4 regions of the Rummeliibacillus sp. NPDC094406 genome follow, and region 1 is predicted to be linked to each of the others. Evidence: riboswitches for the same ligand, from Rfam matches in the RefSeq annotation. Region 1 holds a riboswitch; each other region holds the start of a gene.
The links. Region 1 has a riboswitch for thiamine pyrophosphate ahead of tenA (thiaminase II). Riboswitches for the same ligand answer to the same signal wherever they lie in the genome.
Positions count from the first base shown of each region.

Region 2: it holds a riboswitch for thiamine pyrophosphate, as region 1 does, so the genes downstream of both, ACIQ4I_RS14080 (ABC transporter substrate-binding protein) here and tenA (thiaminase II) in region 1, are expected to answer to the same signal.
Region 3: it holds a riboswitch for thiamine pyrophosphate, as region 1 does, so the genes downstream of both, thiC (phosphomethylpyrimidine synthase ThiC) here and tenA (thiaminase II) in region 1, are expected to answer to the same signal.
Region 4: it holds a riboswitch for thiamine pyrophosphate, as region 1 does, so the genes downstream of both, thiT (energy-coupled thiamine transporter ThiT) here and tenA (thiaminase II) in region 1, are expected to answer to the same signal.

Region 1 covers NZ_JBIWGZ010000007.1:45,176-52,848, forward strand. Annotated here, with positions in the region: gene ACIQ4I_RS16795 (polysaccharide deacetylase family protein) at 59-793, shown strand; gene ACIQ4I_RS16800 (NADPH-dependent FMN reductase) at 972-1,514, shown strand; gene ACIQ4I_RS16805 (GNAT family N-acetyltransferase) at 1,887-2,363, shown strand; gene ACIQ4I_RS16810 (LysR family transcriptional regulator) at 2,393-3,310, shown strand; gene ACIQ4I_RS16815 (class I SAM-dependent methyltransferase) at 3,332-4,084, opposite strand; gene ACIQ4I_RS16820 (VOC family protein) at 4,290-4,709, shown strand; TPP riboswitch at 4,768-4,865, shown strand; TPP riboswitch at 4,929-5,027, shown strand; gene tenA (thiaminase II) at 5,089-5,772, shown strand; gene thiM (hydroxyethylthiazole kinase) at 5,759-6,508, shown strand; gene thiD (bifunctional hydroxymethylpyrimidine kinase/phosphomethylpyrimidine kinase) at 6,508-7,332, shown strand; gene thiE (thiamine phosphate synthase) at 7,319-7,673, shown strand, end outside.
Region 2 covers NZ_JBIWGZ010000005.1:54,954-62,626, forward strand. Annotated here, with positions in the region: gene ACIQ4I_RS14060 (TatD family hydrolase) at 122-889, opposite strand; gene ACIQ4I_RS14065 (ABC transporter ATP-binding protein) at 892-1,638, opposite strand; gene ACIQ4I_RS14070 (ABC transporter permease) at 1,646-2,398, opposite strand; gene ACIQ4I_RS14075 (thiamine-binding protein) at 2,399-2,689, opposite strand; gene ACIQ4I_RS14080 (ABC transporter substrate-binding protein) at 2,702-3,697, opposite strand; TPP riboswitch at 3,825-3,934, opposite strand; gene ACIQ4I_RS14085 (hypothetical protein) at 4,281-5,036, opposite strand; gene ACIQ4I_RS14090 (S8 family serine peptidase) at 5,227-7,673, opposite strand, start outside.
Region 3 covers NZ_JBIWGZ010000001.1:23,004-30,676, reverse strand. Annotated here, with positions in the region: gene ACIQ4I_RS00130 (DUF6434 domain-containing protein) at 215-784, shown strand; TPP riboswitch at 1,026-1,140, shown strand; gene thiC (phosphomethylpyrimidine synthase ThiC) at 1,270-3,048, shown strand; gene ACIQ4I_RS00120 (PPC domain-containing protein) at 3,345-4,493, shown strand; gene sstT (serine/threonine transporter SstT) at 4,684-5,892, opposite strand; gene ACIQ4I_RS00110 (GNAT family N-acetyltransferase) at 6,376-6,843, shown strand; gene ACIQ4I_RS00105 (hypothetical protein) at 6,990-7,457, opposite strand.
Region 4 covers NZ_JBIWGZ010000008.1:37,173-44,845, reverse strand. Annotated here, with positions in the region: gene cuyB (cysteate racemase) at 1-204, shown strand, start outside; gene ACIQ4I_RS17865 (DEAD/DEAH box helicase) at 292-1,563, shown strand; gene ACIQ4I_RS17860 (aminopeptidase) at 1,585-2,814, shown strand; gene ACIQ4I_RS17855 (magnetosome magnetite crystal formation protein family) at 3,181-3,537, opposite strand; TPP riboswitch at 3,819-3,924, shown strand; gene thiT (energy-coupled thiamine transporter ThiT) at 4,047-4,607, shown strand; gene map (type I methionyl aminopeptidase) at 4,855-5,607, shown strand; gene ACIQ4I_RS17840 (tryptophan-rich sensory protein) at 5,655-6,383, opposite strand; gene ACIQ4I_RS17835 (polyphosphate kinase 2 family protein) at 6,573-7,343, shown strand; gene ACIQ4I_RS17830 (GNAT family N-acetyltransferase) at 7,419-7,673, shown strand, end outside.

The sequences.
Region 1 (7,673 bases):
GCAAATATTAAAGTCATCGATGTTCTTTAGAAAGCAAAAAAGTTATGGGGGTGATATTTTGAAACGAAACAAAATAATATTTTTGACTGTTTGCGTTTTAGTCATCTCCATTTTTTACGCAAGCTTTAGTAATGCTGCGGATAAGGGAAGGTACTATTATGAGCAGACTGGGCAGGTATTGTGGGATATTCAAACAGAAGAAAAAGTGATTGCATTAACATTTGATGATGGCCCAGATCCAAGATATACACCTGAAATTTTAGACTTATTGGAAAAATATGATGCTAAAGCGACTTTTTTTGTGTTAGGGAGAAGTGCTGAGAAATATCCAAAGATTATTGAAAGAGCGTATGATGAAGGACATGAACTTGCAAATCACACATATTCCCATCCATTTAAAGCAAGAGGAAAGAAATTGGTAGATGAACTAAAAAAGACAAATGAAATTATTCAAGGTATTACAGGTTTTTCTCCAGTACTATTTCGTCCTGTCGGTGGCATTTATACAGATGAAATGATTAACACTGCACAAAAGAGTGGTTTTAAAGTAGTAATTTGGTCTTGGCACCTTGATACACAAGATTGGAAAAGCCCAGGCGTTAGAAAAATTGTAAGAAAAGTGTTAAACGGCACAACACCAGGTGACGTTATTCTATTCCATGATGGAGGCGGCAATCGTACGCAAACCATCAAAGCGTTAGAACAAATATTGCCTGTACTGCAAAAGCAGGGTTATAAATTTGTAACCATTTCGGAGCTAATGGGAGACATAAGTCCACGAATTAAAAAATAACACTACACTAATGTTTAGAGTAAGGATGAGTAAAAAATGTTCCTTACTCTTTTAGTGTGTAAAAAAATTCAACTAAAATACGGAGGGTTTTTAATAAAAAGCTAATAGTTTGATATTATCTCGAATTAATAATATTCTTAAATTGAAAATACATATTTCCATTTAGGAGGTAACGACAATGAAAGTAGTAGCAATTGTAGGAAGTATTCGTAAAGAATCATATAATTATAAATTAGCAAAATTTGTACAGCAACATAATGCTGACAAATTTGAATTAGAAATCTTAAGTTTAAATGATATCCCAATGTACAACCAAGATATCGAAAATGATGCACCTCAAGCTGTACTTGATTTCAAAGCAAAAGTTAAAGCAGCAGATGCTGTTCTTTGGGTAACGCCAGAATACAATTCATCAATCCCAGGTGTTCTAGGAAATGCTATTGATTGGTTATCACGAGTGGACAAAGTCATGATTGGTAAACCATCTTGGATTATGGGAGCTTCAATGGGTAATCTTGGTACAGTAAAAGCACAAATGCATTTACGTGATATTCTATTTGCGCAAGGTCTTGGCTCACCTGTACTACAAGGAAACGAAGTATATGTAGGTGCTGCTCATACTAAATTCGATGCTGAAGGAAACTTAACAGATGAAGGTACAGTAAAATTCTTAGATTCAGTAGTCGAGAACTTTATGAATTGGATGAAATTATATATTTAATAATTGATATCGAAGAGATCATGACTCCTGCAAATTACAGGGGTCATTTTTTATTGCTTGGCTTATTTTTATGTATTTTTATTTGGGAGAAGGTGGCTACTTAAAGCCTAAAGTTAGAGCGTAAAGGAAAAGTGAAATTATTGAGAACATAAAATGCTGTAAACGCAAATATAATTTTAATTTCCGCAAGTAAATAGGACAAAGTTGCAAGTAAATCATCTAACTTCACAAGAAAAACATCCAATTTCGCAAGTATTATTTTTCCTGAAGTTAGAGGAGAAGATGAAAAGTTATTTCGTTACTATCAAAATAGGGGATTTGTTACAATAGAAATAGATTTAATATTTAGAATAATTAAAAGGGGATAACTATATGAAAATTTCTTCACTCCAAGAATATCCAAAGATAAAAGTAATCAACTTCTTTATTCAACATTGGGGTACTACAGAAATGGTTATTTCATCAGGGATATATGATTGCAGCCAATTAGATGGATATGTTTTTCTTAATGATCAACACGAGATCATTGGACTCGTCACATATATTCTTCGAGGTAAAAAATGTGAGATTATTTCTTTAGATAGCATCGAAGAGAATCGTGGAATTGGCACAATACTTGTTCAAGAGGTTGAAAAAACAACTCTAGCAAAGGGCTGCCAACTCGTTACGTTAATTACAACAAATGATAATTTGCATGCATTAAAGTTTTACCAAAAGAGAGGATATCATTTAACAAAGGTTTACCCCAATGCAGTACAAATAGCGAGAAAATACAAACCAGAAATTCCGCTTGTAGGGAATGACGGTATTCCAATTAGAGATGAAATTGAGCTTCAAAAAGTTTTATAGTTTGAATACTGTTGATGGGAGAAGTGCTTATGGAAACGGAATGGTTAAGGACTTTTTTAGTTGCAGCTAAAACAGAGAACTTTGGGGAAGCGGCAGAAAAACGCTTTTTAACACAATCGACTGTAACAAAACATATTCATCATTTAGAAAAAGAACTACAAACACCCTTATTTGAACGAAGTGGCAAAAAAGTACGATTAAATATAGCGGGTGCTTACTTCTTTGAAAAAGCTGAAAAGTTAATTGAAATGCTTGATGATTCGTTATGGAGTACCCAAGCCTTTTTGGAAGGTTATACGTCTAATTTAACAATTGGTGTAGCCCCACAGATTGCCAACTCAACTTTGCCTAGGATCATCGAGCATTTTAATGCAAACAAGCCGCATATTCAGTTATCGATTGAATTATTAAATTCAAATGAAATAGGGGAAGCTGCTTATCGTGGTGCCATTGATATCGGTCTATCGAAAATAATATCTACACGAGATTTACAAATTGAAATGATTGCGGATGAATCTATTCAATTAGTCATCTCACCTTCTAAAAGTGAAGTAGAGCCAACCGAATTATTAAAAAGCGAGATAATTTTAACACATGAGTACGCACCTTATTGGGAAGCCGTTCAACATGTGCTTATAAGCCAATTTCCTTCACATAAAAGTATGAAAGTTAACCAAACAGAAGTTATCAAAAACTTTGTTAAGCAAGGACTGGGCATTGCATTTTTACCACAAAGTGTTGTGCAAAAAGAGGGAGGCACCCTTTGTATCCGGTCTTTAAATTTATTTGAACATATAACCTCGCAAACTTACTTTATTTCTAAATACATATCTAGTGATATTCAGGCTTTTCTAGAAAGTAGCAAGGAAATTTACCTTGCATTAACGGATTGTAAAACCCCCACTGATGGAAGTTTCGCTTCAAAAAGGAAAGGCATTTCAAATTAACAGAAATGCCTTTTATTTCGTCTATTTAACTGCAACAAAACGGAGTCTCCAATAATCAGCAATCCATGTATGTTCTTTATATAACTGAGGTTTTAAAATCTTTTCGCATAATTGAACAACATTATTTTTTTGATATTCAGATAAATGCTGAAAAATATTATTACTAAACATTTGCAGCCAATTTCTGATACCGTCTTCTCCAATAAGTGGGGTTGGACGTTCATATAATGTCATCATCTTTACTTGAAAACCTGCATGTTGTAATAATTCACTATATTCCTCTGCGGTTGGAAAGTACCAAGGAAAATAATCTTCAATATACGTATAACCTAATTCATCCATGCTTTGTTTTATCGCATTCACGATTGAAGAAATATTTCCTTTGCCACCCATCTCAGCAACAAAACGACCATTTGTTTTTAAAGCATTGTAAACATTTTGGACAACCATTTCAGGTTGTTTGATCCAATGTAATGAGGCGTTGGAGAAAACTGCATCAAATTGATGATGTGTATCTATTTGTGTAGCATCTCGTACAGAAAATTGTATTTGTGGATATTTTGTTTGTGCTTGATAAATCATTGTTTCCGATGCATCTATGCCATGCACAATAGCTCCTTGATTTGTGATTTCATTTGCTAAATCTCCTGTACCACAGCCTAAATCTAAGACTGTTTCCTCTTTTTGTGGTGCTAGTAATTCGACTAAACTCCCGCCAAATTTTGAAACGAAATCATGCTTTTTATCATATAAAACTGCATTCCATTCTCTCATTTGATCATCTCCTTTAGATGAGGATAACAGAGAATTTGATAGTAGAGATATGACTGATAAAGGGTGTATTAATTCCAAAGTGGAATATAGAATTAAATTGTTTAATTCAAATTCAGTCTAATTACTTAAGGTATGCTCGATTACCCCCTTGTTATAATTATGGTAGTAATTAGTAATTTGAGAATGAAAATAAGGGGATGAAGGAATGGAAAGTAATTGGCCAAATGAAATGAAAGTAGCGCAAATTCGAGTGGCACGCCCTACGGATCAACTCGACAAAGTTGTAGATTTCTATTGTAAAGGATTAGGATTGAAAACGATTGGCTCATTTGAAGGGCATAGGGGATATAAAGGAATAATGATTGGGCTTCCCGGTTTTGACTATCATTTGGAATTTACTCAACATATAGATGGTAGTCCTTGTCCAGCTCCAACAAAGGATAACCTACTCGTCTTCTATATCCCTGATCGTAAAATAATTGAAGATATCAAAAATAGATTGAAGAATATGGGATATGATATAGTTTCACCAGAGAACGGATACTGGGAAGAATCAGGCGTTACAATTGAAGATCCAGATGGTTGGAGAATTGTCTTAATGAACACCCCTGGCATTGGTGACTAATAAAGGATAAATTTATCCTTGAGCAGCTGAGTAAGAAATGCTACGATAATAGCAACTTAAATATTTGCGGGGGGACGCTTATGCGTTGAGAAGGTAGAACCTGACCCTTAGAACCTGACAGTTAACACTGACGTAGGGAGCAAAGTACATAGCATAATAATGCATGATTTTTGTACAGTAGCTCTCCGATTTGGAGAGCTTTTTTGTTACCAACCAAATATTTTTGTGCGGGGGGACACTTTTGTGTTGAGAAGGTTAAAACCTGACCCTTAGAACCTGACAGTTAATACTGACGTAGGGAGCAATATTCACTATGAAGTCTCTATGTTTAGCATGGAGACTTTTTTTGCGTCTACGTCCACTACAAGGAGGACTTAGGATGACATTTTGTGAAGAGGTAAGAAAAGAGACAGATTTTTATTGGGAAGGTAGTTTTGAACATCCATTTGTAAAGGGATTAGTTGGAGGAACTCTGCCAATTGAGAAATTCAAATTTTATATGATGCAGGATGCTTATTATTTAAAGCATTATACAAAAGTGTTAGCGATAGCTGCATCAAAGGCAATTACGAATGAGGATATTGCTTATTTTTTAGAAACAGCTCGTCATATTAATGAAGCTGAGCTGGAATTGCATCGGACAGTTTTCCATGAGCTTGGTGTAACTGATCAAGAATTAGAAACATTTGAACCTGCACCGGCCGCGTACAATTACGTTAGTCATATGTACAATACAGCTCATAATGGTGATGTTGCTGAAGCATTTGCAGCCATGTTCCCATGCCCTTGGTTGTATCAAGAAATTGGAGAAAAATACAAAGACGCTAAACCAGGTGTCAAACTTTATGAAGAATGGATTACGATGTACAGTGATCCGGATTATAAAGAAAAAATTGAATTGCAAAAGTCGATGATGAATCGTTTTGCAAAAGAACAACCTGAAAAAGTATCTTTATTGAAATCTCATTTCAAGAAAAGTTGCTATTATGAATGGAAGTTTTGGGAAATGCCTTGGACTTTAGAAGATTGGAAAGGTGAAGTGGTCAATTATGAGTATATCTAAAATTCGAATGACAAGTCCTCTTGTCCATTGTATTACGAATTATGTTGTAGCGAACTTTACAGCTAACGGGCTTCTTGCAATTGGTGCTTCACCTGTAATGGCAGATGAAGCATCTGAGGTCGAAGAAATGGTATCCAATGCCTCTACCTTATTACTTAATATTGGAACCATTAACAGTCGAACTAAGGAAGCAATGATTCTTGCAGGTCGTAAAGCAAACGAGAAAGAAATACCCGTTGTCCTTGACCCTGTTGGTGTAGGCGCTACAGCATTTCGTAAACAAACGGTTCAAGAATTACTGGAAGCGGTGAAATTTGACTTAATCCGTTGTAATGCCGGGGAACTAGCAAGTATTGCAGGTGTTAAATGGCAAGTAAAAGGTGTAGACAGTGGAGAAGGAGAAATCGATGTTGAACAAGTAGCGAAACAAGTAGCACGTCAATATCATTGTCTAGTCATTGTAACGGGCCCTTCAGATATCTTAACAAATGGCGAGCAAACTTATACCATTGGAGGAGGCAATGAAATAATGACGCAGGTGACAGGAACAGGCTGCTTACTTAGTGCAGTTTGTAGTGCGGCATTAGCTGTAGAAGGCAATCCTTTAACTGTTCTTCATGATGTTTTACAAGATTATAAAGCTGTTGCAGAGCGTGCAGCTATTGCAGGTCCACTAGGCTCTTTCCAAGTGGAAGTATTAAATGCATTACACGATATCTCTAGAGGTGAACAATAATGGACATTGTGATGACAATAGCGGGCTCTGATAGTGGTGGAGGGGCAGGAATCCAAGCTGATTTAAAAACATTTCAAGAGTTAGGTGTTTTCGGTACATCCGCTATTACTGCACTAACTGCACAAAATACTTTAGGGGTAGAAGGGATCTTCCCTGCAACAGCTGAATTTGTACAACAACAAATTGAAGTAGTAATGCAAGATTTACCTGTAAAAGCTGCCAAAACAGGTATGCTTTTTTCTGCAGAAATAATTGAAGCCGTTGCTCAAAGCTTAAAGGATAAAGAAATCCAGCTTGTTGTTGATCCAGTCATGATTGCAAAAGGTGGTGCATCTCTCCTTCAATCAGAAGCCATCAAAGCTTTGAAAAGTTCACTACTGCCACTTGCTACTGTACTTACGCCAAATATTCCTGAAGCAGAAGTAATAAGTGGGAACACGATCAGAACTGCTGCAGATATAGAGAAAGCCGCAAAGATAATTCTTAATATGGGCGTTTCTTGCGTTGTGATGAAAGGTGGTCATTTAGAAGGTGAAGAAGCGATTGATACGGTTTATTTTCAAGATGGCACATCATTCTCAATGCAAACGAAGCGTATTGATACAAAGCAGACACATGGAACAGGTTGCACATTTTCATCTGCAATAGCAGCATTTTTAGGTCAGGGTTATGATTTACGTGAAGCGATCATTGAAGCAAAGAAATTTGTACAATTAGCGATACAAAATCCTTTAAATATCGGGCACGGCCATGGCCCAACAAATCACTTTGCATATAAAAAGGAAAATGGAGTTTGCGAGGTGACAATCATTGAAACGAAATGATTTAGCTGTTTACTTTATTATGGGAACACGAAATTGTATTGATAGCCCTTTAGAGGTACTTGAGGAAGCATTAAAAGCAGGAGTAACTATTTTCCAATTACGAGAAAAAGGGGAGGCTGCGTTAAAAGAGCATGATTTAGAATATTTTGCCATAGCGTGTCAAACGTTATGTAAGCATTACAATGTTCCCTTTATTGTGAATGATGATGTTGATCTTGCTTTGAAGATTAATGCAGATGGTGTGCATGTAGGACAAGATGATATAGCTCTTGAAGCAATTCGAACAAAATTCAAAGGCAAAATTGTAGGGATCTCTGTGCATACGAAAGAGGAAATGGAGA
Region 2 (7,673 bases), on a different contig from region 1:
AGTATTACTCGCGGATATAATTCGGAAATGCGCGAGTAAATTTGGGGAGAACGCGAGTGATTCCCCATATAAAAAAACTCCTCCAAATCAAGTGATCTAGAGGAGTTCTTTCTATATAAAATTAGTCTATGTTATAAAACCTTTTCGTGTTTTCATAGAGCACACTACCTACTTGTTCAATAGGTTGCTGCTTTATTTGTGCTATTTTTTCAATACTAGCTTTAATCATTTTGGGGTGGGTCATTTGTCTATCGAAAGGTCCTTCAAATGGCCAAGGTCCATCTGTTTCTACCATCATTTGTTCAAGTGGATAGTGTTGAACAAGACTTTGGATTTCTTTTTCATATAGAACGTCCGGCGTAATGGAAATAAAGTATCCATTAGCAATCATTCGATCTACAGTTTGTTTATCTCCTTTGAACCAGTGAAAATGTGCGGCAGATACTTGATGTTTTTCTAATAAGTCACAAGCCATTTTGGCATCTTCATAGACTGCATGTAAAACGATAGGTTTTTTGAGCTCTGCTGCTAAAACAATGAATTTTTCGAGTAAGTCAATATACGGTTGATAATTGATACCTTTTTCTTTATTTAAATAATAAGGTAACCCTACTTCCCCTATAGCAATCATATTCTCATTGTTTTCTTTAATCCATTGGAACAGCTGCTTTTCTTGCACTTCATCTGATAATGACTGTTCTGGATGGAAGCCGAAAGCGGGCAAAATGCGCTGGTCTTTATTTGATAAAGCCAAATTGTCTTTACATGATTGTAAACCCGTCGAAACAGCAATGACATGTGATACCTCATTTAGGTGCAATTCTTTTAACATTAACTCTTGCTGATCTATATTGTATTGGTCAAAGTGAATATGTGCATCGATGATCATTTTTACAATCCCTCATCTAATTCATCTTTTAATAGGTTAAAAATTTCCTGCTTCATATGAAAGAATTCTTCATTATTAAAGAGGCTCTCATCTCTTGGTCTCTTAAAAGGTACTATGATTTCTTCTTTCACCATCGTTGGTCGCTTCGTTAAAATATAAATTCGATCTGCCAAAAACAGTGCTTCTTCAATACTGTGTGTGACAAATAATATAGATTTACGATTCTCTTCCCAAACAGATAGAAGCCATTTTTGCATATTAATTCTTGTGAACTCGTCTAATGCAGAAAATGGTTCATCAAGGCATAATAGATTTTGTTTACTCAACATGGCTCTGATAAAAGCGACACGTTGTTTCATCCCACCTGAAAGTTCAATGGGATAGGCGTTTTCAAATTCTTCAAGTCCTACTTTTTTTAGCCATTCTTTCGCCTCTTGGATGTTAGGCTTTCCTGATAATTCTTGGACAAGTACCACATTCTCAAGAACTGTTCTCCATGGAAACAATGAAGGCTGTTGTGGCATATAACCGATTAATCCCCGCTCTCCATGAATAATTTTATTATTCAAAGAAATGGTGCCTTCATCTGGTTCGATGATTCCTCCGATTAAGTTAAAGAGTGTACTTTTGCCGCTTCCAGATGGACCAAGAAGTGCAACAAATTCCCCTTCTTCTACATGTATTGAGATATCTCTTAAGACTTCTGTTTCAGCAAACTGCTTCTTGACATGTTCAATAGTTAATAACAATTTTTTTCTACCTCTCTAGCTTGCCTTTTATGAATAACTTTTCAAGTATACGAATGAGGCCAAATAGGAGTACGCTTAAAAGCATGATAGTAAAGATGGCTACAAATACATGATCTGTGCGGAAGGATGCTTGGGATAGCGTCATATACACGCCGATTCCCTCTTTCGCACCTAACCACTCTGAAATAACTGCCCCCATGACACTGTAAGTTGCTGAAATTTTAAGCCCTGAAAATAAAGATGGAAGAGCATTAGGTAATTCTAATTTCCAAAACATTTGCGTTTTAGATGCCCCTGCCATCTGCATATAGTATTTTAGCTCAGGTGGCGTGTTTTTGAGGCCATCTAAAGCTGCTACAACGATTGGAAAGAAGCATACAAGCCCAATTACAATAAGTTTTGGCATAATGCCAAATCCAAACCAAATGATTAACAATGGTGCCAAAACAATGATTGGAATGTTTTGTGACAGAATAAGTAATGGGTACGTTACCTTTTGCACAACCGGTAATATATGTAGAATTACTGCTATTGCGAAACCTACTGCACTCCCAATAATCAGCCCTAATAGAGACAATTTTGTTGTTGCCAAAATATCAACCGAAAAGCTAGGAATCACCTTAAATCCTTCTGAAAAAATTTGTGATGGTGCTGGTAAAAGCCATGCAGGTGTGTCAGTGATTCGTACAATAATTTCCCATAGACCTAAAAGAAAGAGGAGGAGAACAATCGCCCCTCCATTGTTTCGTAACCATTTCATTTATCGGTATTTCTCCGTTAAGGTATCCATTGTAATACCCGATGGTTGGTAAAGAATTTTCACTTGTGTAATGACATTGACACATCCTAGTTCAACCATTTTTTCATTCATCTTAGTAATGATATTCATCAACTCTGACATTTCGCCTTCCATCGTTGTTTCAAGAGGATGCACTTCATATTTTATCCCTGATTCATCGATCACTTTAATCGCAGCATCTACAAAAGGAATCACATCTTCATATTTTTCTGTTTTTGGTATAATTTGAACACTGATTAAAGAATTAGCCATTTTCATTTCCTCCTACTGTGGTAAAAATTCATTTGTGAATGCTTTTTTAGCATCGAATTTGCCTTCTAATAATTTATTGTCACTCATCCAATTTGCATAGTTTTCCCAAACTTCAAGTTTTTGCTCTCCCCATTGTTTAGCATCATCTTGATATTTATCAGCAAGCCACTCTTGACTTTTCTTCACAAGTTTTTTGTCTAAATCTGGTGCTGCTTTGATTAAGATATCTGCCGCTTTATCTGGATTTTTAATGGCATATTGATAACCTTGAGAAGCCGCTTTAACAAAAGCTTTCACTGTTTCCGGATCATTTTGAATCATTTTTTCATTAGTCGCTAATACTGGAGTGTAATAATCCAATTTTTTACTGTAATCTGTTAAATACATCATGTTCAATTTTTCTCCGCGAAGTTCAGCTTCTATACCTGTCCATCCATAGTAAATCCACGCAAAGTCTACATCTTTTTTGACCATTGTAAAGTAGTCTGCATCTCCTGCATTGATGATATCAACCTTCTTCACGTCTGCATTTTCGGTTTTCATCAATGAATCGATTACGGCTTTTTCCACTGGTGAACCCCATCCACCGTAAGTTTTTCCTTCAAAGTCTTTTGGCGATTTAATGTTCTTCGCGATTGGTGATGCGAAACCAGATGTATTGTGCTGAATAATCGCTGCGATGGATACAAGAGGAACCCCTTGTACTCGTGCTTGTGTAATTCCTTCTTGATAGCTAACTCCAAAATCAGCCTTGCCAGATGCAACGAGTTGGTCTGCTCCTGTCTCGCCTGGTTGAATAATGTCTACATCTAAACCCTGTTCTTTAAAGTATCCTTTTTCTTTTGCAACATATAATCCAGTGTGGTTCGTATTAGGTGTCCAATCTAAGACAACTGTTACTTTTTTTAGCTCTTTCTTCGAGCCTGCTGCATTTTCCTTCTTATCCTTTGACTGACATCCTGCTAAAGCGAGTATCGCCACTAACAGGAACACATATAACTTTTTCATCTTATTTGCTCCAATCTCTGTTATTTTAACAAGTTCTATGTAAAGAAAAGAGAAAAAGAAAAAACGTCCGGAACCATTCCGGACGTTAACATACATTCTAAAAGATAGTCATTTGATAACCCTATTATTATCTTTAGCTGATGTTCCCTCCGCTGGTGTTAACCAGTTCAGGTTCTAAGGGTCAGTATCTATCGGATACATTCTCAGCTGGCATCACCAGCCCCCCTACATTCTTCATACATATGAACTTTTCACATTCATTATAACAAAAATTTTCGGAAATTGGGGAATGGCATAATATTAAGTGTTTTATATTAGAAGAGGTCTGCTAAAGGTATTGGTGTCACTCTTCAGGTTTTAGGTTTACTCACGTTTTCAAGAAATATTCACGCTCTGTTACGATTTACTCGCTCATTCGCACATTTTATTTGCGCTTTATTGAATTGTATTCGCATATTACATATTTTAAATCTTCCATTTGGAGAAATTAATGAATAGATTATCTAAGTTTAGATAAGAATTTCGTTGTGTTTCCGAGGAAAAGGGTGAGACGGTAGGAGTTTTATAACTAATATATAAAATTTTAGTTTTGCCTCAGTTTGCTTAATATTTCATTCCTTAATTCTAACATTTTATCTTTTGATGGATATGGATTTGTAAAAGTTAATGCCTTATCAATTGAAGTAAGTGCATGATTATATTCTTCTGAATTTAGGAGAGCTTCGGCTAAATAGTACCAATAATACGAGATATCGTATTTCTGCAATATTTTTTTGTTATAAGAAGCAACCTTTTTGAAATAATAAGGATAAACATCTTCTGCTATCGTAAGTCCTGATCCCTGATACCGATAAACATCAACCATATAGGCATCTCCAATATCATGAGTCCAAATCGCTAATTCAAACTGTCCATCTTTCCCGTATTTTCCAGGCATATCTTCCACAAACAACTTACTATAATATACGTAATTTGTAAGTAAATTAACGAAGTTATACATTTTCCATTGTAATAAAACCAGTTGTGACCAGATACTTTCTACTTGCCAGCCAATGACTAATGAATTTACACCTAGAGGAGTTAGTGGAACAGCCATTAAATCCGTAATTGCATATCCTTTACCTTTTATTTCTGCCATTGGATACCAAATATTATACGATTTTTTTAATAGTATAAGATAATTTTCACCTTGATATTTATAGGCAACAATTAATTCCTTTAACCGATCTCCATCTATATCTGCCAATAAAATGGCTGGTCTGTTGTTTGCATTTTGCAATTTCAAAATAGTGGCTGATGGTGGCAATATGCTTTCCAGCAAATGTTCAAATTCATTCATAATCTATCCACCCTTTCATAGTAGTGTATGCATAAATTGAAATGGGAGATAGTTAGGTGTGATAGGCAGTTTACCTAGTTTCATGGAATTTTTAGTAATATAGGTGATCTTCCATAGTTGGATTGAATTTTGCCTCATTTAGAATTGAGATAAAAAAGCCTCTGATCGTTAAGATCAGAGGCTTCTTTTATTATTTTGGAAGATTAATATAAAGTTTACCTGCAGCCTTTTGGAGTGTTTCATTTTGGAAGCTATCGACTGCTTTTACTTCGATGACTGCTCCATCTGCTACAGTTCCATCCGGTACAGTCCAGTAACCAACATAATGTCCTGCTGATTCTTCAGACATAGGCAGTTCTGTTGCGTTTTGTGCAGTATCGTTAACGTTTGTTAATGGCATATGAATGAAGAAGGATGTTTTTAAGTCTGGCTCGCTGTCAAATACAATTTTAACTGTCTTACCAGTTGATAACGTCATATCATTTGTTGGCGTTAAGTTTTCAATAACTGGTGCTGTATAATCTGCAGTTACAGTTACTTTTTTCGTCACTTTGTTTTTCGCTTTATCTTGAGCTACTACTTTGATTTCATTTACACCTTCATCTAAAAGTATACGAAGAGAGTATTTACCGTTCGTAACTTTTGCGTCTTTGCCATTTACTTTTACCCAATCAAGGTTTTCGTCAGCAATTGTTCCTTCAACTGTAGTAGTCTCACGGTTTGTTTTAGCACCATCTTGTGGACTATCAATTGTTAGGGTAGGGTTTATTGTATCTAGGATCACCTTAACAGATTCAGATTCACCTGTTACTTTTCCATTTAGTTTCGAAACTACTGAGAATGTGTTAGCTCCTTCTACTAATTTAGCTGGAATAGTGAATTTACCATCCGCTCCAACAACCGTTTTACCTGCTTCTTTGCCATTTTGTTTTAATGTGATTTCAGTCGTTGGTGAAGCTTTCCCTTCAACTTGAATGGATGATTCACTAGTTACATTACCAGCTACTGGTGAAGTGATTACTGGCGCGTTCACTTCATAGCTGACACGAGCACGAATCATATAGTTACCTTCAGCCACTGGTGATTTTGACCATGCTCCTGAAACGCTTTGATAACTTCTTCCAGCATTTTTGCCATCTTCATCTGTTGCAAGTCCAGGAGCATTTGGATTTGCATTTGTTTGGCGATATACCATGTAGAAGTCTCCGTTGACAGTAATATTGTTTTCACTTAAGTCAACAACTGTCCACTGGCCATTACGTAGGGCTGTTGCATTAAAAGGCCCTGCAAGTTTTTTACCAGGAGATCCATCAGCACCAGTTGCATCCCATACTTCAACAGCAAAGGCTGTTCCACCTGGACTTGGCCATGTTGTATCCCAGAATCTGAACACACCATCTGTAACAATACCTTGTTCTTTTCCTTCAGGAAGAGACATTTTCACAGCCCAAGCATTGCCAGCAGCATTGAATGCACGTGCATTTTCTGCTGTACCGTCATCATAACCTATTTCTCCACCTGGGTAAGTGTAAAATGGTTTTAAAATAATATTCTTTGTACTTGCTTGTCCACCGATTGTAATCGCTACTTCTTGGCTATGATAACCACGAGCAACTATTTTCAATGTGTAGTCCCCTTGATATGCAGTTAAAGAGTAGTTACCTTCTGCATCCGTCGTAACAGGTGTAATGTTCGCATCTTCTTCAAGTAAGATAGTTGCACCTGCTACTGCTTCACCTGTAGATTCATCAGTGATTTTACCACTCACTGTATTTTGGGCGATTTCTTGTAATGTGAAGTTTGCAGTTGTTGCTTTGTCTGCTTCAATTTTCACTGCTTGTTGTTTTGATGTGAATCCATATGCTTCAGCTTTTACAGTAAATGTACCTGAACTATGTTTTAGTGAGTATGATCCGTTAGCGGGATCTGAGTAAACGGAACGGTTCGATTCTAGTACATTTACTTGGGCACCCAATGGTAGAAGTGTTGGATTCACAATTGCTTCTTCAATAGGTGCTTTTTCTTTTACAGGTAATACAGGTTTAATTGTTTTAGGATCAATAGAATCTTTTTTAGCATCTTTATCCTGACCTTTTCCTGTATTTCCATTATTGCTGTTCGTATTGTTTTTATCTTTTTCTTTTGATACTTTGCCTGTTTGAGAAGCATTCGCTAATACTACGTCATCAATATACCATCCTTCTTTGACAACACTAGAATCTGAGAATGCATTGAAGCCAATATAGATTCGTTGACCTGCATAAGCAGATAGGTCAACTTCAGCATTTAGCCAACCATTGGATGCACCTGAAACTGTATATAGTTGTGTCCAATCTACTCGGTTTGTCGATACAAAGACATTACCATAATCATAAGCTCTTCCAGAAGAAGCTTTTTCGAAGTTATACCATTGTTTAAATTGCAAGTAAGCGTGACCTGCTGGCAGATCGATTGGAGGCATCACCAATGTTGCATTCATATTACTCGCATAATTTCCTGCTAAGTTTGTTGCATATACTTTTTCGCCAGATGCAGCTTTTCCTGGACCAGAAGTTGGTTTACCCCATTCCCAGCTGTTTTCATTACCAAAGGAATACCAGCCAATTGGTTGTGATTCGAAGTTTTCAGAATATCCAA
Region 3 (7,673 bases), on a different contig from region 1:
CGCGCAGCATGCAAATATTATCAACCACAAGGCCCATTTGTTTGGTGTATCATAATAAATTTCACCATGTAAATAAAAGGTAATACATATTTCTTTAAGAAGGCAAAAAATCTCCTTATATATTTTTCGGTTTGTTATTGTTGAATAGGATTATTTTTGCTACAAAAGAACAAATGTTCTATAATGAAATTAAATACATATGGAGGTGTTTTTAGTGAGGCCTACTCTAACAAAAGAAATTAGTGTGCAAAGTTTTAAAGACTTTTATTGGTTAAAAGAAGAATTACAAACTTTTTGCAGAAAAAATGGAATAAGTGCTTCTGGTTCAAAAATAGAAATTACCGATCGAATTGAAACATTTCTTCGAACAGGAGAAATTAAAAAGCCAATTAGAAAATCAAAGGTAAATAAGAAGGCAGAACCTCAAACAGATTTAAGTCTTGATACAGTCATTATGGAAAACCATCGATGTAGTCAAGATGTAAGAGCCTTTTTCAAGACAGTTATTCCTAATTTTCATTTTTCTACATATATCCAAAATTACTTTAAAAACAACATTGGAAAAACGTATCGTGATGCTGTAAATGCTTGGTATACGGAAGAAGAGTTAAAGAAAGACCCTACATACAAGAAAAAGATTGCTCCCCAATTTGAATACAATCAATTCATTCGTGACTTTTTTGCTAATCCAAAAAACCAAGGAAAAAGTCGTCAAGAAGCAATTGAAGCGTGGAATAACATTAAGAAACTTCCTGGAAGTAATAAATACGAGCCTAATAATTAACTTTTTAGGTCCCCTTAACATTTCTACTTGAACGTAATTTGACTTTTGACAACCAGAAACTCGCTTTTGTTGCCAATTTCAGTTTATCTCGTTCATCAGGAGATATTGAATGTTTTCTATTAGAATAAATATATTAATAATCTGGTTTAAAATTAAATAACCTATCAATTTTTTATTAATTCCTTTTTATGTATTTACTTTCTTTACTTATTTCCCTATAATATGGTTATAAAAATTTTATATTGATAACAAGGGGTGTCCATTGAGTTGGGCTGAGAGAGAAACACGTTGACGTTTCTTAACCCTCGGGACCTGATCTGGTTCATACCAGCGTGGGGATGTTACATCACTGAGCAAAGAAGATAGATTATCTATGTTTATATCGCCAGGTCCATTTTTAATAATGGACCTGGTTTTTTTCTTTACTGATATTTGCTGTGAAACAGATCTGTCCCTATTATCAATTAGAAAAGAGGATAGACAAGATGAACAAAACAAATGAAGAAATGAATTTTGCAGTTATGTCCAATTTTTCTGGTAGTCGTAAAGTATATGTAGAAGGAACACGTCCTGATATTAAGGTACCCATGCGTGAAATTACTTTAACTCCAACTAATGATGCTAATGGCGTTACTGAAAATCCCCCAGTACGTATCTATGACACTAGTGGCCCTTATACAGATGAACATCGCACTATCAACATTCGAGAGGGTCTTCCTCCCCTTCGCAGAGATTGGATTTTAGAAAGAAATGATGTAGAGGAATATACAGGCAGAAGTATGAGACCTGAAGATAATGGTTACAAAAAAGAAAATAGTTCTAACTCTATAGAGCAATTCCCATACATCAATTCCCGCCCATTACGTGCTCAAAAAGGAAAAAATGTTACACAGCTTCACTATGCACGAAATGGATTCATCACACCTGAAATGGAGTTTATTGCGATACGAGAAAATGTAGAACCTGAATTTATTCGTAAAGAAGTTGCAGAAGGTAGAGCAATTATACCTGCTAATATTAATCATCCTGAAATTGAACCTATGATTATAGGACGGAATTTCCATGTAAAAATCAATGCAAATATTGGAAATTCAGCTGTGTCTTCTTCTATCAAAGATGAAGTTGAAAAGATGACATGGGCAACTCGCTGGGGTGCCGATACAATTATGGATCTTTCTACAGGTAAGAACATTCATGTGACTAGAGAATGGATTATTAGAAATTCACCAGTACCTGTTGGAACAGTCCCTATTTATCAAGCTTTAGAAAAAGTTGGTGGGATTGCAGAAGATTTAACCTGGGAAGTATATAAGGATACCTTGATTGAACAAGCAGAACAAGGTGTCGATTATTTTACGATTCACGCAGGTGTACTTTTAAGTTATATTCCATTAACAGTTAATAGAATGACTGGGATTGTATCTCGCGGGGGTTCAATCCTTGCACAATGGTGTTTAGCACATCATGAAGAAAACTTTTTATATACTCATTTTGAGGAAATTTGTGAAATTATGAAGTCCTATGATATTACCTTTTCGTTAGGAGATGGTTTGCGTCCAGGATCCATCGCAGATGCTAATGATGCTGCACAATTTTCTGAACTTGAAACTTTAGGAGAATTGACCAAGATTGCTTGGAAACATGATGTACAGGTCATGATTGAAGGTCCAGGACATATTCCGATGCATTTGATTAAAGAAAATGTAGATAAACAAATGGAGATCTGCCAAGATGCACCATTTTATACACTAGGACCGCTTACAACTGATATTGCACCTGGATATGACCACATCACTTCTGCAATTGGTGCTGCGATGATTGGATGGTTTGGTACAGCAATGTTATGCTATGTAACACCAAAAGAACATCTAGGATTACCAAATAAAGAGGATGTACGAACTGGTGTTATCACGTACAAAATTGCTGCACATGCTGCTGACTTAGCAAAAGGTCATAAAGGTGCCCAACAACGAGATGATGCCTTGTCAAAAGCTCGCTTTGAATTCCGGTGGAAAGACCAATTTAACTTATCGCTCGATCCTGAAAGAGCTTTAGAATACCATGATGAAACATTACCAGCTGAAGGTGCGAAAACTGCACATTTCTGTTCTATGTGTGGACCAAAATTCTGCAGTATGCGTATTTCACAAGATATTCGAAATTTAGCAAAAGACAAAAAACTTGTTATTGATGATATAATTGGAGAAGGTTTGAAAGATAAAGCTTCTGAATTTCGTCATCAAGGAAGTCAAATTTACAAATAAAATAACTACACTATTCAATAAATAATGGGTAGTTAATAAAGAAAAAAAGAGCAGTTGGATAAGAAAAATGATTTTTCTTTCCAGCTGCTTTATTGATTGTAATAGATGTAACAAAAAATCCACGTTACTCCGAAGGAAAAACTTTACGGTATCCCCCACAGGCTCATCCCCTTTAATCATAATTTTTTACTTCTTAATAATGTATTGATATAGATATAAGGTATCTAGAAAATAAGCATATGCATGACTTCAGTTACATAGTATGTCAAGGATTAATTTAGAATGGAGTGTGGTGCATGAGCGGAAAGAAGTACTTTTATTATTTATTTTTTATGTTTTCTTTGTATTTTGGTCTATTATTGAGTGGGGATTTTACAGCATCAGCTAATACTTTAGCGACTTCTGTAAGGATTGAAACGAATAAAACGTATACTGATAATTTGAATAAAGTAGAAAAAGTAAGATATTATCAATTTACAACTAACGAAGATGGCAAAGTAACCATAAATTTAAGCAATTTGTCAGGGACAAAATGGAAGTTTTCCTTATTAGATCAAACTGGAAATACAATGAGTTATGAGTTTACGAACTATGATTCTTCTGCAACAGGATTTAACAGTTTAATTATGGGTTTACCGAAAGGTACTTATTTTATTAAAGTAGAAAGTTATTCGAATACTTTGAACAAGGAATATAAACTAAATGTAACAACGTCTCCATCTCCCAATTATGAAACGGAAAATAATGATACTTTAGAAAAGGCTGATCCCATTGAAGTATCAACAACCTATACAGGATTAATCCATAGATCTTCTTACGATAAAGCTGATTATTATTCATTTTCTACTTCTGAAAATGGAGAAGTATATATAAATCTAAGCAATTTATCAGGTGCAAAATGGAAAGTCACTTTATTAAATTCAAATGGCGATAAAATTGATTATAGCTATACCGATAATTCTAGCAATGCCAATGGTTTTACAAAATTCGGATCCGGCTTACCTGCAGGATCATATTATGTGAAAATAGAAAATTATTCAAATAGTTACAACAAAGAATATAATTTTGAAGCTACTTTTAATGCAAATAATTACGTAGAAACTGAACCGAATAACACATTAGCAACAGCAAATTCAATTCAGCTGAACTATACGTATAAAGGCTGGTTTCTACAATATATGGATTCGAAAGATTACTATAAAATAGATATTACATCTAAGGCAACATACAAAGTAAATATTTCTAATATCACTGGTTCAAAAAGAAAACTTCAATTGTATGATTCAAATGGTAAAGAGATAAATTACATTTATTCGGATAGTAGTAATAATGCTACTGGTTACACATCATTCAATCAAAAATTATCTAAAGGAACTTATTATATTAATGTTACTCATAATTCTGGTGATCGGTCCAAGCCTTATAATGTGATTGTTACAAAATAGAACATATAGTATTCAGCTTTCTCGATTTTAAATATTTTTGTAAAGAACAGAATAAACGATGAAAAATCGGCAATAACAAAATACCCATCAGTGCTACTAAGTCACTAATGGGTATTTTTATGTTTGAAAAGAAGTTATCTGTATAGATTAAATCTTATACAATGGTCAATCTTAAATAGCATTTTAGATCTTATTTATTTTTACGTTCATTCGCATATTGTGCTGCTGCTGTGAAAACTACGTCTGATGAAGAGTTAAGTGCTGTTTCACAAGAGTCTTGAACGACCCCAATGATAAAGCCGATCGCAACGACTTGCATTGCAACTTCGTTTGGAATTCCGAATAAGCTACATGCTAGTGGAATTAATAGTAATGAGCCACCCGCAACACCTGAAGCACCTGCTGCAGAAACTGCTGATACAACCATTAAAATAATGGCTGTTGGAATATCAATATTAATATTTAACGTATGTGCTGCTGCTAATGTCAATACGGAAATCGTAACAGCTGCACCCCCCATATTAATCGTAGAGCCTAATGGAATTGATACAGCATATGTATCTTTATCTAAACCTAATTTTTCACAAAGCTTAATATTCACTGGGATATTCGCGGCAGAGCTACGAGTGAAGAATGCTGTAATCCCACTTTCTTTTAATGCTGTTAACACAAGTGGATATGGATTTCTGCGTGCTGCAATAAAGACGATTAATGGATTTACCACTAAAGCGATAAATACCATACATCCTACTAATATAATAAGTAGTTGTCCATATTTTAGTAATGATGATAAGCCGTTCGTTACGATGGTATCATACACGATACCGATAATACCAATCGGTGCTAGATTAATAACCCATTGTACAACCTTTGAGATAGCATCTGAAAAGTTTAATAGCACACCTTTAGTTGAATCGCTTGCTTGCTTAAGTGCTACCCCTAATACAAGTGCCCAAGCTAAGATACCTATATAGTTAGCATGCATTAATGCATCTACTGGATTTGAAACGATATTTTCAAGAAGTTTTTGAATTACTTCCCAAACACTACCAGGAGGTTTTAGTTCACTTGTACTTTCCTTTAATGTTAATTGAACTGGGAAGATTGTTGTCGCAATGACTGCTACACATCCTGATAAAAATGTACCAATACCATAAAGTACAATTATCGTTTTCATATTCGTTTTTTTGCCACTTTCATGACCTGCAATTGCATTCATAACGAGTAAAAAAACAAGTATAGGCGCAACTGCCTTTAACGCACCAACAAATAATGTACCCAGCATTGGAATCCATGCTGCTTTTGGGAATACGAGTGCCACGATGACGCCGATGATAATACCGATAATAATACGATTAACTAGACTAATAGCATTCCACTTTTTCATAATATTCTTCATAATGTTTCCCCTTCTGTGCCCCTGATGCAAAAAACGCGCTGATTTCCACCCAAGAAAACACTTTGTATTTCTATAAAGTACATTTTATCATGAAATTTTAGAATTGCGACAATAATTTTTAAAATAACACTGTTTATTTATGTCTTATTTTACTAATTTCAGAACGAAGCTATAAGGTTAGTGAGTTAATGTTCTAGCTTATAGATACAATTTCTATCAAGTTATTAGTAAATAAGAACATTAAATGAATGTTAGACCTGAAATTTAACTTCCATGGAAAAACAACAACATTTTCCTCAACTAAAGTTAGTAAAAGCATAATATTTAGATGGATAACACATCTATTAAAATGGTAACTGTTAAAATGAATAGACTTCTTCTATTCCCCTTCTACACTAATAATCGAAGTGTTCTCCCTTGACTATACGGTAACAATATAGTTTAGAGTGAATATAGATACTAAAAAAGAAGGGTTTTGAAATTATGTTCACGGAAATTCGTGACATTACATCCGCCAATAAAAATGAAATACTAGCATTGCAAATTGCTGATTCACAGGAAGGGTTTATCGAATCACCTGCTGAGTGCTTAGAAGAAGCTGAAGAAGTAGAAAACTTTGTACCAGTGGGCTTGTATCTGGACAATATGCCAATTGGCTTTGCAATGTATGGTAAATTTCCCGACCAACTAGAAGGTAGCCGAATATGGCTAGATCGTTATCTGATCGATTATCACCACCAAGGAAAGGGATATGGGCATGTTTTTCTTAAAGAGCTAATGCAGTTTCTCATAAAAAAATATAACTGTAATAAAATTTATCTAAGTGTATACGAAAATAATCAAGGCGCCATTCATCTCTATAAATCTCACGGCTTTCGTTTTAATGGGGAGCTTGATGAGAATGGAGAGAAAGTCATGGTTTGGGAGAAAGACAAGAACTTAAATTACTAACAATCCCCTCTTATACTAAAACTATTAAAAGCATAAATAAAAAAGACCGCCGATGTCAGTACGCCGAACGGTCAATAGATAGTTGGTATAGTTGGTTCCCTCAAGGGGATTGGCTAATAGGTACAGATAACCCATTCGAGCTGCACTCAAGGATGGGTTATTTTTTTATAATGATTCTCTATTTTTCTCTTTTTAAATGAAAATTGAACTACACTATATATCCATAAGAAAAATAGGATATATATAGGCAATATTAATTGTTGAGTTAAATTTCCAATTGGAGCTACTTCCATCTTCGCTAACAAAATTCCTACGGTATAAAATAACATACAAGCCAATCCATTAAATAATATAAAACGTTTAAAATTATTTTCACGCTTTTGAATTATAGTGAAAGTAGCACCTATAAGTATAAGCGTGATGATGACATATTCTATAAATGTAGTTGCAATATCTAATTGATTGAGTTGAATAAATTGAGCTTCTGTTATTTCACTACCATATACTAAGAACGATTTTCTAAATCCATCTTTATTTCCTTCAATTACGAGAAACATTATATTCGCTAAAATAAACATCGAAACATAAACTCTCACTATTATTTTATATTTCATTCGTTCCACCTCTCCTTCTTAAAGTTAACTATTCTATAAATCTGATTACTTCTTTTCTTTTATTTTATACTTTTATTCTAAAATTATTTCCAAAGCCCTTGTTAGGCACTATATTTGAGATAGAACGCTTTGTGCTACCGCTTAACATTAATTTTTGGGTGATTTGATACTAAATAGGCACTTTCAATAGGCATTTTATGCTTTTTAATTGATCAA
Region 4 (7,673 bases), on a different contig from region 1:
AAAGCAGGCAAAAAGATAACGTCAGCACAATGGCAACCAATCGAAGCAGCAATGAAAAATGCAGGATGTGACCACATTATTTTAGGCTGTACAGAGCTATCTGTTGTGAATAGAGAGTTATCGTTAGATGATTCGTATATTGATGCACTTATTGTATTAGCGGATTGTGCGATTACTAGTTGTGGTTACGAATTATTAGACTAATCATTGAAAGACCTGTCCTTTCTATAAGGGACAGGTTTTTACATAATGTAAATTATTAAATATAACTGAGAGAAGGTGTGGGAAACAATGTCATTCTTAACTTTATTGAGTGAAGATTTACAAAAAAAGTGGACTTTCCCATCCACAATGCCAATCCAAGATCAAATGATTCCGGCACTATTAGAAGGAAAAGACGTAGTAGCTGAATCCCCAACAGGTACAGGAAAAACATTAGCTTATCTATTGCCGATTCTACAAAAAGTTGATGGTGCAAAAAAAGCAACGCAAGCACTAATCGTTGCTCCATCCCAAGAATTATGTATGCAAATTGTAGAAGTTATTCGTACATGGACTGCCGGTACAAATATTACGGTTGTTCCATTAATTGGTGGGGCAAACCCACAACGCCAAATCGAAAAATTAAAGAAAAAACCAACCATTGCAGTTGGTACACCAGGACGTCTAAATGAGTTAGTTAAAGAGAAGAAATTGAAGTTACATGAGCTGACAACAATTGTTTTAGACGAAGGGGATCAACTACTAAGCCGCGATTACCGTGTCATTGTAAAATCATTTATCGATGGTGCAGACCACGAACGTCAAGTTGCAGTCGTATCAGCAACGATTACCGATGAAATCGAATTAGTGGCAAAACGTATGCTCCATGATCCCATACGTTTTCAAGTAAAAGTGGATGAAACATTAACAGGCAGTAAGGTCGTACATTCTTTTGTAAAACTCGAAGAACGTGATAAAACAGAATTTCTACGTAAATTATCACATGTATCAGGAGTTCGAGGACTTGCATTTATGAACAATTTAGACCAAGTTTTAATGAAAAAATCTAAGCTTGAATTCCGCAATGCACCAATTGTGGCACTACATTCTGAGATGAAAAAGGAAGAAAGAAAAGCTTCATTAGACAGTTTCCGAAAAGGTGAAGCTCGTATTCTAATTGCAACAGATGTAGCAGCAAGAGGACTAGATATAGATGGATTAACGTATGTTATACACGTGGCTGTTCCATATACAAGAGAGCAATATGTTCATCGTTCAGGCCGTACAGGACGTGCAGGAGCAGATGGTGAGGTTATTACATTACTTGCATATCATGAAGAACAAGCTTACCATAAACGCCTTCGTGAATTATCAATTAAACCAGTTGAAAAAATATGGTCTAATGGCCAACTTATAGAAGGTCACGCAGAAAATAAACAAGTTCGAAAACAAACAAAGCCAAATGGTAATTCAAATGCGCATAAAACATCTAAAAAAAGAAATGAAAGTAGTTCATTTGGAGCTTCTTTCAAAGATTCAGGAAAGAAAAAGTACTTTGCAAAGAAATCTAAGAAGAAATAATTAGAAGCGAGGTAATTAATGATGACATTTAAAGAAAAGCTAGAACAATTTGCTGAGTTAGCAGTAAAAGTTGGAGCTAATGTGCGAAAAGGCCAAACTTTATTGATCAATACAACGACAGATACTATTGAATTTACACGTCTAGTTGTAAAAAAAGCATATGAAGCAGGCGCTAGTCGTGTAACAGTAAATTTCTCTGATGATGTAATCAATCGTGCTTATTTTGATCATGCACCAGACGATGAATTTGCAAAATTTCCCCGTTGGATTAGTGAACAACGTGATGAACTCATCGAACGTAAAGGTGCATTACTATGGATTGATGCTGCAGATCCAGATAATTTAACAGGTGTTCCTGTAGAAAAATTATCAGCTCATCAAAAGGCCTCTGGAAAAGCTTTAGAAAATTATCGTGATGCTGTTATGAACGATAAAATTGCATGGTCAATCATTGCGGTTCCTTCAAAAAAATGGGCTGCTAAAGTATTTCCTAATTTGAAAGAAGAAGAACAAGTACCTGCATTATGGGAAGCTATCTTCAAAACGGTACATATCGGTGAAGGGAATGTCATTGATAACTGGGACCAACATTTGAAAAACTTAGATACACGTGCTAACCTACTAAACAAAAAACGCTATGCAAAATTACATTACACAGCACCAGGTACAAACCTAACAATTGAATTACCAGATAAGCACATCTGGTGTACAGGTGCTAGCTATACTCCAGATGGTACTTCATTTGTTGCGAATATGCCTACTGAAGAAGTTTATACAATGCCTTCAAAATATGGCGTAAATGGTTATGTTTCAAACACAAAACCATTGGTGTTCCAAGGTAATATTATCGATCAATTCAAAATCACATTCGAAAATGGTAAAATCGTTCAAACTGAAGCAGGTGTAGGTGCAGAATTGCTGCAAGAACTAACAAAAGCTGATGAAGGGTCTCAATATCTTGGTGAAGTAGCATTAGTACCGCACGAATCACCAATTTCAGCTTCTAATATTTTATATTACAATACTTTGTTCGATGAAAATGCATCCAATCACTTAGCAATTGGAGAAGCGTACCCAACATGCTACGAAGGTGGCAGTACACTTACAAGAGAACAACTTGAAGAAAAAGGCATCAACACATCCATTACACACGAAGACTTCATGGTCGGCAGCGGCGAAATGGACATAGATGGTATCTTACCAGATGGAACAGTAGAACCAATCTTCCGTAAAGGTAGTTGGGCATTTTAAACAACAATCTAAAACTCCGCTCACAATGAAATGAGCGGAGTTTTTATTCTTTAAAGGTTATTTGAATGAAAGTAGAAGAATCTTACCAACTAATTATGATAATAACGCTGAGAGGTGCTAAAGAAACTCTAAGTGGTACTGAAAAACTAAAAAATCGCCTCAAGGATCACAACCCCAGGGCGATTCATCATCAAATTATTTCTTTATAGGAGTCTTCTTCTTTTTAGCATCAATTGCTTTAATGATGATTGGATAAACAATTGGAGCTAACTTAATAGCTGCTTTTACAACTTTTCGTACTTGCATATAGTAGCACTCCATTCCAGAAACTTTTCTATTTCAGACTATACCCATAAAATTGTACTCTTAAGCTCTAAGTACTTTAATTCCTTGAATAATATTCCAGATAAAAACTACAAGTGATATTATTACTTCTACAATCACAAAAACAAACCATAAGATTACTAAGAATGTACCGTTACCAGATGATTCATTCATAATGTTCATTTCATAGCTGAAAGGGCTTGCCGCTATGGTAGCAATAAATATAATTACTCCAAAAATAGTAGGAATAATTAGCAGTAGATGAGAGATAAATGCACGTTTTGCATGCCTTTTTACATCTTGATCTGTAGATACAAAATAGACGATTAATGGTAATATAAATCCGGCAAAAAATATACTAAAATAACAAAGGGCTGACAGTATGCGATTATTATCCAATAATGACACCTCCATTTATTATACATACGCATAATAATGGGCAAAAGATTCGAGTTATACTTCATTTATTTTAGCGTTTTAAATCAATATTTAAACATTAATCATAGTAAAATTTTTAAAATCAATCCCTTAAAGTACTTCTTTCCATCTTTAATGTGTCGAATATAAAAATGCAATATCTTTTTACAGATAAACTGATTATCTAATTTTTTGGGCAACTAACATTGAAATACAATATTTAGTTAAGTAAAATAAATGTGTTCAATAAAATTTAATGATGTATCGACCACAAGGGGAGCCGTAATGGACGGCTGAGAGTGAACCCGAAGTTCTAACCCTTTGAACCTGTGAGTTAATACTTGCGTAGGAATGTGGATAGAAACCGACTTATTTCGATGTCAGGGCTATCCTGATGTCGTTTTTTTATGGTGAAATCTCTAATGGAAAGTTTCCTAGAATAGGCTTTGGGGCTTATGTGATCTACATCGGGACTAAGGAGGATTTGAAAATTGAACAACAAAAGATTATTAATGATGGTTGAGATTGCTATTTTTGCAGCAATCGGTCTAGTTTTAGACCAAGTATCCTTTAAACTATGGCCACAAGGTGGTTCCATTAGCCTTGTAATGGTGCCAATTGTGTTGATGGCATTTCGTTGGGGTACAATAGCAGGTCTTATAACAGGACTTCTAGTGGGAGGATTACAAGCAATAATGGGGGGCTATATTTTAACACCTCTACAAGGTTTTATTGATTATTTCTTTGCCTTTACTGCAGTTGGTTTAGCAGGAGTGATGAGAAATAGAATAATCAATGCAAGCAAAAAGGAAAGCAAAAAGCAAATGGTAGCATATATTGCAATTGGAACATTTATCGGGGGAATGTTACGTTATATTGCACATACTGTATCAGGTATCATCTTTTTTGCAGAGTATGCTGGCAAACAAAATGTCTATTGGTATTCCATTATCTATAACGGTTCATATATGATTCCAGCAATTATTTTAACGATTATTGTTGCAGCACTTCTATTTACATCTGCACCTCGATTATTAGAACAAAAACGATAGAACTACAAGTCTAGCCACCAAAATATGGGGGCTAGACTTTTTCATAAAACTTTTTTAAGAATAAATTCTGAGTCACAAAGTCATAAGTATATTATTAAATCTCTAATTAATATGGTAATCGTAAACATTTTCAAAAAGTATAATATGATAGCAATAGAGTCCGTAAGCAAAGGTTTTATAAGAACGGCTTAACGTAAAATTGTGGTATAGTTAAGTGTAGATATTTAATTAGAAGGGATCGTTAGAAATGATTGCAAAAACGCAAGCAGAAATAGATGCTTTATTGAAAGCTGGTCGTGCAATGGCTGAAATTCGAGATGCAATGAAAGCCGCAACAAAACCAGGTGTAACTACTAAAGAATTAGATGACCTAGCTGGTCGCCTATTTGAAGAAAAAGGTGCTGTATCAGGGCCTAAAGCAGAATATGATTTTCCAGGATACACTTGTATCAGTGTAAATGAACAAGTTGCACATGGTATTCCAAATCTTCATAAACTAAAAGCAGGTGACTTGATTAACATTGATGTATCAGGTCATGTTGACGGTTATTATGCAGATACGGGTATTTCATTTATCGTAGGAGAAGTTGATTTACCGGAAGTTCAAAAAATCTGTGACGTCGCTCAAAGTGCATTTGACCGTGCGATGACAAAAGTAAAAGCAGGTTCTCGTCTAAACCAAATCGGTAAAGCTGTAGAACGTGAAGCACATGATCATGGCTTAGCGGTGATTATGAACTTAACTGGACATGGTGTTGGCCGTTCACTACATGAAGAACCACAATACGTATTAAATTATTTCGATGCCTGGGAACGTACAATTCTTAAAGAAGGAATGGTTTTAGCAGTAGAACCATTTATCTCACAAAAAGCAGAACACATTGTAGAAGCAGGTGATGGCTGGACTTTTATCACTCCAGATAAATCACTTGTAGCACAACTTGAACATACAATCATTGTAACTAATGGTGAACCAATTATTACAACAAAAATTGATTAAAAAACACCCTGCTAATTAGCAGGGTGCGGGAAGCTCTCTGAACGTAATTATTCAGAGGGCTTTTGTTTTTTTATAAAAATAATACCGACCACTAATACACCACTCAAGAAAAGAGCTGCAGTCGTAACAAGCAATTCTTCAAAGCCATTTTTAAATGCAATTCCAATATAAGCCCAAATATAAACGATAGGGAATAGTATATCATCATAATGGAATCGTAAATGCAATGCAATCGCTGTTCCACATGTAAGCATAATAACGGCCCATAGTGGATCACTAAGCCCTAAGACGTTCCAATGATTATGAGTAAATAGAAAGGCAATATTCATAAAGGTTACAATACTAACCCAAGCAAGATACATCGAAATTGGTAATCGTCCGCCCCATGAACGATGCCAAGCAGGATATGTAAAATACAAACCTGTTAATGACAGGAGCATTAAAATGATTGCCACAATTGACCATGTGAAATATTCATAATGCCACAAGTAAATCCATAACATATTAAATAACGAACTAGCTACAAATAAGACTATTTGCATTAAACTAATATGATATTCATTATGGCGATTTTTCCATAATAGATAAATCCAATAAGCCAAAATAATATAAATAAATACCCTAATAATATAAACATACCCTGCTGGACTAAATAGGACAGTATAGCTGTTGGAGATTTCACTTGTTGTATGACCATTTAGTGGAATTATATTAGCAGCTGTACTAAATACAATCATTGCGATGTAAACAATTGTAACGACTAACAGTCTGCCCAATAAAATCTCCTCCTTTAGATTAGATTTCTAAACAAATCTAATGATCGATTACAAGTTGTTAAAAACTAAAATCATTATATAAAATCAGTCATCCTTAAGTATACAATCGTTTTGCTCTAACAACAAATACCATTTTAGTGAACTTTGCAGTAATATAGTAATATGGAAGAAAAAAGGGAGCAGATAAAGATGACCAAGCGCATAGAAAATATGAATATAGACCAACAGTTAGATGAAAAGATTTCCTACAAAAAAGAGTTAAAAGAGCTACAATTCGAAATGCTCAACATTCAGCAATTCTTATTTAATCATAATATTGGCTTAATCATTGGGTTTGAAGGTATGGATGCAGCGGGAAAAGGTGGGGCTATAAAACGTTTAACGCAACGTTTAGATCCACGTGGATATGTGGTACATCCAATTGCTGCCCCAACTCAAGATGAATTAAAATATAATCACCTATATCGTTTTTGGAAACGACTGCCTGCTCGTGGCCAAATCGGAATTTTTGACCGCACATGGTATGGAAGGGTTCTTGTAGAACGTATTGAGGGATTTGCTTCTAAGGTTGAATGGGGACGTGCTTACGAAGAAATCAATCAATTCGAGAAATTATTAACGGATGATAATTTCATCCTGATGAAGTTTTGGATTCATGTTTCAAATGAGGAACAGTTAAATCGATTTAAAGAACGTCAAGAAGATCCATATAAAATGTGGAAACTGACAGATGAAGATTGGCGTAATAGAGATAAATGGCCACTTTATATTGAAGCAGCTAATGATATGTTTGACAAAACAGATAAAAAAAATGCACCTTGGATCTTAATAGAAGGCAATGATAAAAAATATGCGCGTATTCAAGTGTTAAAGGAAACGATTAAACATGTAAAAAAAGAATGTGAACGTCGCGGTTTACAAGTTACAGATCCTGCTGAGGCTATAACACAAGAAGTGTAATAATAAACATCATTTAGCTGTATGAAGTAACTCAAATAGCTTCACAAGCTATCACAAAGGGTGGGTATGGTTAGTATGGTTTTTTTAGAGGGGCAGCGTTGTTATTTACGTACATTAGAAATGGCGGATGTGATGTCATATACAGAAATGGTTACTCGTAATATGCGTTACTGGTCTATTCATGAGCCATTACATCCGCCTGAATATTACACGGAAAAAGTACAATCGAAGAAAATTCAAGAATCTATTAGACAGATGCATGCAAATCGTGAGTATAGTTTTGGTATTTTCTCTTCTGGAACAACTGAAATCATTGGGCATATTTCAGTA